2 regions of the Savagea faecisuis genome follow, and region 2 is predicted to be linked to the other one. Evidence: predicted binding sites of a transcription regulator. Region 2 holds the regulator's gene; the other holds the start of a gene.

Region 1 (4,439 bases), on a different contig from region 2:
GTAGCATAAAACTTGGTAAACGTCTTTGTATCAATGTAACTTTCCGATGACATTTGTTAAAATGAAGAAAGGAAGAGAGGGGATCCCATGGCGGTTTTAAAATTAACAGATGTGACAGGTGGTTATACACGAAAACCTGTCTTGCATCATTTAGGATTTGAAGTAGAAGCAGGAGAGTTAGTCGGCTTGATCGGTTTGAACGGAGCAGGGAAAAGTACGACGATTAAACATATTATCGGCTTATTGCGTCAACATGCTGGAACGATTGAAATTGCAGGGCACACATTAGAAGGCAATATGGAAGGATATCGTCAGTCGTTTTCATACATACCAGAAACTCCTGTCTTATATGAAGAGTTAACACTAGAAGAGCATTTGAAATTGACAGCGATGGCGTACGGTTTATCGGAAGATGATTACATCGTTCGTTCGAAAGCGTTGTTGGAAGAATTTCATATGGAGAAAAGACTCCGTTGGTTCCCGGCGCATTTTTCAAAAGGGATGCGTCAAAAAGTGATGATCATGAGTGCGTTTTTAGTTAATCCCGCTTTGTATATTATCGACGAACCGTTTGTCGGACTCGATCCGCTCGGCATTCATTCGTTGTTAGAGCAAATCGAAGAGCGCAAACGTGGTGGAGCAGCTGTGTTAATGTCGACCCATATGTTATCGACAGCGGAAAAGTATTGTGACAAAATCGTCTTTTTACATGAAGGACGTGTGAAAGCGTTCGGAACGATGGATGATTTGCGCGCAAGCTTCGGCATGGAAGGTGCGTCATTGGATGATTTGTACATTGCGATGACGAAGGAGCAGGCCAATGGATAGTTTACAAAGCATTTGGAAACGCCGCTTCGCTGAATACCAAATGGAGACGCAAAAATATTTAAAATACGTCTTTACGGGACATTTAATGATCGTCATCGTCTTCGCTTTAGGAGCGGGAGGTCTAGCGTACAGCGAATGGTTGAAAGTGATACCTGAAGAGTTTCCTGTCGCGCTCGTCGTGACGACTTTATTAGCGCTCACATTTATTTTTCGAAATCCTGCGACATTGTTTCGGGAAGCGGACGCTGTCTACTTTTTACCTTTAGAACATCAATTGACGACGTATACGCAAGCATCGCTTAGATGGACGGTAAGTACGAAATTTATTTTACCGGTCGTAACGGCGATTGTATTACTTCCGCTCATCAATACGAAATATGCGTTTGCGCCACTGGAAATGTTGTTGTTTTTAGCTTCATTATTCGTTTGGCATTTTTTATTGACGCATGGTGAATGGTATTATCGCCATAGTCATCGTGGACGTCATATGTATGTGCTGTATATCGCGCATTACGTATTAAGTTGGGCGCTCATTTACGCTTTGTTGACGAGTTGGTATGTCGTGGTGGCGATCGTCGTCATCGTATACGGATACGTATCGCAAGGCGTTTGGAAAAAACGTGCAGCGACAGAGCCATTTCCATTCGATCATTTTATCGCGCTCGAAAACAATCGAATGATGCGCTTTTATCAGTTTGCGAACTTGTTTACAGACGTTCCGCACATTCAAGGGAAAGTGCGCCGTCGTTCATACGCATCGTTTTTAATGACGGCATCGAAGCCTTTTGAAAAGGAGAAAAGCTTCCAATACTTATTGAGTCGTACATTTGTAAGGACAGATGAACTGTTTCGTCTTTATTTAAGACTGTTCGTCTTAATGGCATTCGGAGTCGCTTTCATTGAATCTCATCTATTAATGATCGTCTTCGTATCGAGTTTGCAGTTTGCGCTCGTCAGCCAATTGTTAGCGTATTTAAGTCAGACGAAACATTTCAAAATGGACAGACTGTTTCCAATCGAACAGAAAGGTCGTCGAGATGCAGTCGAGAAAATTGTTTTTCAACTCGGAACGATTCAAATATTTATTATCGTCATCATCGCGTTTTTCGTACGGGATAAAATGGCAGAAGGTTTATTGTTATTCGTCATTTTACAAGCGATTAGCGGCATAACGATGTTTTCGACAAGACCGAAGTCATGACACGAACAATCTACCTATTATTGGTAGGTTGTTTGTACTAAAAACGAAATATTCAGAAAAATTGATTGCAATTCGTAAAAAGTTTTTTTATAATAGAAAAAAGCTGACAGAGGTGATGGGAATGGAGAACAAATATTTTTACAAACAATTACCGACTACTGCGCAGAGACAATTTCAGGAAGAAACGAATCAATTGCTTTCAGACATTTACACGGATTTATTTTTACAATCTGTTCATCATGAACAAACAATCGCTCGTATTGAAGGGTTGATTGATCGAGCATTGGATGAACGAGATGTTGAAGCGTTTCAACATTACACTCAATTGTTGGGGACGATCGAGGAAAAGTGAAAAAACGCTGTTTTGTGCAAGCAAAGCAGCGCTCATACATAGAGAACGGTTGAATCTTAGGGGAGATTCAGCCGTTTTTTTATGTTTTTTCATACGGAAAGAGGGAAGAGTTAAAAAACGTACGTTCGTAAAAAGTGTGTTAAAATAGAACTATGTGAATGAAGGAGTGATTCGATTGTCTGAACGATTTGAGTTAGTGTCACCTTACGAGCCAGCGGGAGATCAACCGCAAGCGATTCGCGAGTTAGTCGCTGGAATCGAACGGGGCGAAAAGCATCAAACGTTACTTGGAGCGACGGGAACAGGAAAGACGTTCACCGTATCCAATGTTGTAAAGGAAATTAACAAACCTACTTTAGTCATCGCTCATAACAAAACGTTAGCGGGGCAACTGTACAGTGAGTTTAAAGAGTTTTTTCCGAATAATGCGGTCGAATATTTCGTCAGTTATTACGATTATTATCAGCCGGAAGCGTATGTGCCGCAGACGGATACTTTTATAGAAAAAGACGCAAGCATTAACGATGAAATTGATAAATTGCGTCACTCGGCGACGAGTGCTTTATTTGAGAGGCAAGACGTGTTAATCGTCGCTTCTGTCTCTTGTATATACGGACTCGGGAATCCAGAAGAATATAAGGAGCTCGTGTTTTCAGTGCGCGTCGGAATGGAAATTGGACGCGATGAGATGCTTCGTAAATTAGTCGACATTCAATATACGCGCAACGATATAAACTTTACGCGCGGAACGTTCCGTGTGCGTGGGGATGTCGTCGAACTATTCCCTGCATCTCGCGATGAACATTGTATTCGCATCGAATTTTTCGGAGACGAAATCGACCGTATACGAGAAGTGGATGCGCTGACGGGAGAGGTTATCGGCGATCGTGAACATATCGCCGTTTATCCGGCTTCTCACTTCGTCACCCGTTCTGAAAAGATGGAAAAGGCAATTATTAATATTGAGAAAGAATTAGAGGAACGTCTCGCCGTATTAAACGAAGAAGGAAAATTGCTGGAAGCTCAACGTTTAGAACAACGTACACGTTACGATTTAGAAATGATGAAAGAGATGGGATTTTGTTCGGGAATCGAGAACTATTCACGCCATTTAACGTTGCGTGAAGCGGGCGCGACACCGTACACATTGCTTGACTATTTCCCGGATGATTTCGTCATCGTCGTCGATGAAAGTCACGTTACATTACCTCAAATTCGAGGCATGTATAACGGAGACCAAGCGCGTAAACAAGTGCTCGTCGATCACGGTTTCCGTCTACCGAGCGCACTCGACAACCGTCCGTTGAAGTTTGAAGAGTTTGAGCAACACGTACACCAAGCGATGTACATATCAGCGACGCCAGGCCCGTATGAATTAGAACATACACCGAAAATGGTCGAACAAATTATTCGACCGACCGGCTTGTTAGACCCCGTTGTAGAAGTGCGTCCGATTCATGGACAAATCGATGACCTCGTCGGAGAAATTAATGCGCGCATTGAAAAAAATGAGCGTGTATTAATTACGACATTGACGAAAAAAATGAGTGAAGATTTAACCGATTATTTAAAAGAGCTCGGCATTAAAGTGCAATATTTACATTCTGAAATTAAAACGTTAGAACGTATTGAAATTATACGAGATTTACGTCTCGGAACGTATGACGTACTCGTCGGGATTAACTTATTGCGTGAAGGAATTGACATACCGGAAGTATCGCTCGTGGCGATTTTAGATGCAGATAAAGAAGGATTTTTACGTTCGGAACGTTCGCTTATTCAAACGATCGGTCGAGCAGCGCGTAACTCGAACGGTTATGTCGTGATGTATGCGGACAAAATGACCGATTCGATGGAAAAAGCGATCAGCGAGACAGCGCGTCGTCGTGAAATCCAAATCGCTTACAACGAAAAACATGGCATTACACCGACGACGATTCAAAAAGAAATTCGCGACGTCATCCGCGCGACAGAAGTGGCGGAAGACGGTGAAGATTACATTACACGTCTTACAGAAGGCGGAAAATTATCGAAAGATGAGAAAAACGCTTTAATGGC
Region 2 (4,439 bases):
CATCTCCACATAATGCGTACGTGTAGTGATCGACTACATTAAAGTTATCACGATTGTAAGTCGCTGCTAAATGACGTTCTGCCATCGCCATTCCGACAGCCATTCCGACACCTTGTCCGAGCGGTCCTGTCGTCGCTTCAACGCCAATTGTATCTCCGAATTCAGGGTGTCCTGGTGTTGCTGAACCCCATTGGCGGAAGTTTTTAATTTCTTCCATCGGTAAATCATATCCTGATAAATGCAATAAGCTATAAAGTAACATCGAACCGTGGCCTGCTGATAAAACGAAACGGTCACGGTTGAACCAATTCGGATTATCCGGGTTATGATTCATCTGTTTCGCCCATAGCGTATAAGCCATCGGAGCAGCTCCCATCGGAAGTCCTGGGTGACCAGAGTTCGCCTTTTCAATCGCATCAATCGATAATGTACGGATCGCATTAATCGCTAATTGATCTTTTTCTTTTGTCATCAGTTTTGTACATCCTTTCACATATGAACATTATTAGAACTATCATGTATTAGTTTAGTCAATTCGACGTCGAAATACAATGTCTATCCCGTTAATTCAAATTATTGTGACGTTTTTCCTTCACTTTTTCAGGAGTGACATCGTTTCCTTCCGGATCGATAATTTTCACATGTTCAATCGTGTCGCGCATCGTGTTGCGGAATGTCTCTAAATATTGTTTGCGAAGAGACGTCTGTTCTTTTGCCTCTTCGATTGATAATCCTGTCGTTTTCGCTTTTTTAGCTAATTCGTTAATTCGTTGTAATTTATCTGGTGATAACATGTCTTCATTCCTCCAATATTTTTCACTATGTAGACGTTATACAATATTGGAGAAAAGTGCAACTACTTACGCTTGCTCTTTTTCGTACTCTTTGTAACGGCGATGAATCGTCGCTTTACTCGCTTCATATCCTAGCCCATTTAAGACGGTCGTAATTTCATCAAATGTCATCCCTTTATTGCGCAAAGAGACGATCTCTTCAATCGGAATTGTTAAACGTGCACGCCCTTCTGGGTTTCCGCGATTTTTCAAATTCAGTTCCGGTCGATATCCTTGTTCGATTGCTCGCTTCATTCCACGTTTAATTTTCGCATTGTGAATTTTACGCTGATATTCTTCCACGACCGCTAAAATCTCAAGCACCATCGCCTCCATATCCGATAGTACGAAAGGACCTTGATCGCTGTTTGTAATGAGCGTCGTGTTCGTCTTCTCTAGCAAATGCAAAATCGCAATTCTCGCATGTCCCCGCCCGATGCGTGTCTCATCTTGAATAAATAAGGCATCGACTCGCTCTTCTTTTAAACATTCCAATAAATCCATTAAACCGTCACGTTCGACGTCATAACCGCTCGCTTCGTCTTCGAATACGGCGATTGTTTTATAATCCATCGATTTTGCAAGCTCAAGCAGTTCTTCTCTTTGGCGCTGTAATGACGTTTGTTGTTGTTCTTTCTCTGTGCTCACTCGACAATAAATAACCGCTTTTTTCACTTTCGATTTCCGTCCTTTCGCTCTTCTTTTTTATAATAGGCAATTTCTTGATTCAATAAAATTTGTTCTTGCTGCACGATAGAAGGCATTGGGTTTTCCAATTGTTCTCCTCTTTGCTCGCTCGTCGCTTGGCTATCTATATACAAACCGATCATTGTTATACATGATAACACGATGCTTAACATAAAAAAATAACTGTATTGTTGAATATATTTCATTGAAATCCCTCCGAAAGAATGTTTGTTCGCAAATGTATGTTCTCATTATAGAAAGTGCGTTCGTATTTGTCAACAGATTTTACGAACTATTGTTTGCCTTGCATACGAACACATGTTATAATCGCTTTATAAAATAGTAAGGGAGGAATTCCATGAAAAAAATTACTGCACGTCAACAAAGCATTTTAGATTTCATTAAAAGTGAAGTAAGAGAGAAAGGCTATCCACCTTCTGTCCGAGAGATCGGCGAAGCGGTTGGACTCGCTTCTAGCTCAACTGTTCATGGACATCTCGACCGTTTAGAAAAGCGCGGATTTATCCGCCGTGACCCTACAAAACCACGCGCGATTGAAGTGCTCGATCCACATGGAATCGAAGAGCTGAAATCTCCAGTCATTCACGTACCACTCATTGGCAAAGTGACAGCTGGTGCACCGATCGATGCGATTGAAAATATCGAAGAATACTTCCCGATTCCGGATACGTTCGGAACGAAGGATTCGCAATTATTCATGCTTGAAATTCAAGGTGAAAGTATGATTGAAGCAGGTATTTTAAATGGGGACTATGTCATCGTGAAGCAACAGATGACAGCTGAAAATGGAGAGATTGTCGTTGCGATGACAGATGAAGATGAAGCGACCGTGAAGCGTTTCTTTAAAGAAAATAACCATTTCCGTTTACAACCTGAAAACAGTTCAATGGATCCGATCATTTTGCCGAACGTTTCAATTTTAGGTAAAGTTGTCGGTGTGTTCCGCACATTCCATTAAAAAAATCCTTTACGCAAATTTTGCGTAAAGGATTTTTTATTTATAGTTGAATCATTTGTTTTTCAATTAGTTGTTCGACAGAGGAAAGAACAGCCGCTTTGACGTGCTCATACGTTAAACCGCCTTGAACATACGCTGTATACGGTGGACGAATTGGACCGTCTGCTGTCAATTCAATACTTGACCCTTGAATGAATGTTCCTGCTGCCATGATCACATCATCCGCATAGCCCGGCATGTACGATGGTTCTGGTGCGTAATGCGCATCAACTGGCGAGTTTTGTTGAATCATTTGACAAAATCCGATCATTTGCTCCGGTGTTTGGAAGTTGACCGATTGAATTAAATCTGTGCGCTTCGCTTTGTACGAAGGCGTCGTGCTCATGCCGAATGATTCGAGTAAAGCCGCTGTGAAAATAGCGCCCTTTACCGCTTGGCTGACGATATGAGGAGCTAAGAAAAAGCCTTGATACATTTCTAACAATGTATCTAAAGAAGCGCCCGCTTCACGACCGAGACCAGGAGAAGTCATACGGTATGCACAGCGATTTACGAGATCTTCCCGTCCTGCAACGTATCCACCTGTTCGCACAAGTCCGCCACCTGGGTTTTTAATTAAAGAACCCGCCATTAAGTCCGCGCCTACTTGTGTCGGTTCGAATTCTTCTACAAATTCTCCGTAACAGTTGTCGACAAAAATAATGACATCTTCTTTCATTTTACGCACTTCTTGAATCATTTCATCAATTTCTGCAATCGTGAATGAACGACGATCTGAATATCCTTTTGAACGTTGAATGCCGATCACTTTCGTCTTGTCTGTAATGCTTGCGCGTACTGCGTCGAAATCGACATTATCGTCTTCTGTCAATTCAACATGACGGTATCCGATATTGTAATCTTTCAAAGAACCTGTATCTTCTTCGCCACCATCTACAATGGAAGCGAGCGTATCGTACGGCTCTCCTGTAATGTACAATAAATCATCGCCCGGACGTAATACGCCGAATAAGCTAATCGCAATCGCATGTGTCCCTGAAATAATTTGGTTACGGACGATACAACTTTCTGCTCCGAACGTATCCGCATAAATTTGTTCCAGTGTATCTCGTCCGTTATCATCATATCCGTATCCTGTTGAGCCGCTCAAATGGAAGTCGCTCACTTTGTTCTTACTGAAAGCGGCAAGCACTTTACGTTGGTTATGAAAAGCGATGCGCTCCATTTCTTTCGTATACGGTTCAATTTGTTTTTCCATTTCGTCGACGCGCTCCATCAAACGCGCATCAAATGGTTGAATCATCATCGTTGACCATCCTTTTCTCTATTTACAATACTGGTTTTGCTGGGACATATGTAGAAATGGCATGCTTGTAAATTAATTGCTGTTTACCATCTGTTTCAAGCAACACTGTGTAGTTATCATATGATTTAATAATCCCTTTTAACTGAAAACCGTTCGTTAAAAATACTGTGACAAAAATGCCTTCTTTACGTAAGCTGTTTAAAAAAACATCTTGCATATTTTGTGTCGTCATTTGCTCTCCTCCTATCGATTTTTCGTACTATACGACATTTTACCTCATTCTTCCTGAAGACGTCTAATGATTTCTGTTATTTTTTGCTCCATCGGAGATGTAGCATCGAGCCAATGGACGTCCATTTTATTGTTGAAGTATGTCATTTGACGTTTCGCATAGCGCCGTGTATTGCGTTGAATAAGTGATACGACTTCTTCTTTCGTACGCTTCCCTTCAAAGTAAGGAATCCATTCTTTATAACCGATGCCGCTCATCGATTGAGCATCTTTTAATCCTTTTTTATAAAGCGCTTCTACTTCCGCTTCTAACCCTTCTTCGACCATGAGCTCAACCCGTGTATTAATGCGCTCATATAAATGCGCTCGTTCCCACTGCAAGCCTACGAGCAAATGAGGATAA

Evidence for each region. Region 2 encodes LexA, which represses DNA repair genes until DNA is damaged. Its sites were predicted from a motif close to CGAACATATGTTCG; they were not measured.
Region 1: uvrB (excinuclease ABC subunit UvrB) is a predicted target of LexA. The motif match lies at 2,496-2,509, and genes of this name have one in related genera.

The regions. Positions count from the first base shown of each region.
Region 1 covers NZ_JBHTJF010000041.1:20,198-24,636, forward strand. Annotated here, with positions in the region: gene ACFQ0V_RS11955 (ABC transporter ATP-binding protein) at 88-828, shown strand; gene ACFQ0V_RS11960 (ABC transporter permease) at 821-2,029, shown strand; gene ACFQ0V_RS11965 (IDEAL domain-containing protein) at 2,151-2,381, shown strand; gene uvrB (excinuclease ABC subunit UvrB) at 2,557-4,439, shown strand, end outside.
Region 2 covers NZ_JBHTJF010000022.1:332,712-337,150, reverse strand. Annotated here, with positions in the region: gene tkt (transketolase) at 1-472, opposite strand, end outside; gene ACFQ0V_RS06410 (DUF896 domain-containing protein) at 564-794, opposite strand; gene ACFQ0V_RS06405 (YneB family resolvase-like protein) at 861-1,508, opposite strand; gene ACFQ0V_RS06400 (hypothetical protein) at 1,505-1,726, opposite strand; gene lexA (transcriptional repressor LexA) at 1,879-2,499, shown strand; gene ACFQ0V_RS06390 (methionine gamma-lyase family protein) at 2,540-3,805, opposite strand; gene hfq (RNA chaperone Hfq) at 3,828-4,037, opposite strand; gene miaA (tRNA (adenosine(37)-N6)-dimethylallyltransferase MiaA) at 4,082-4,439, opposite strand, start outside.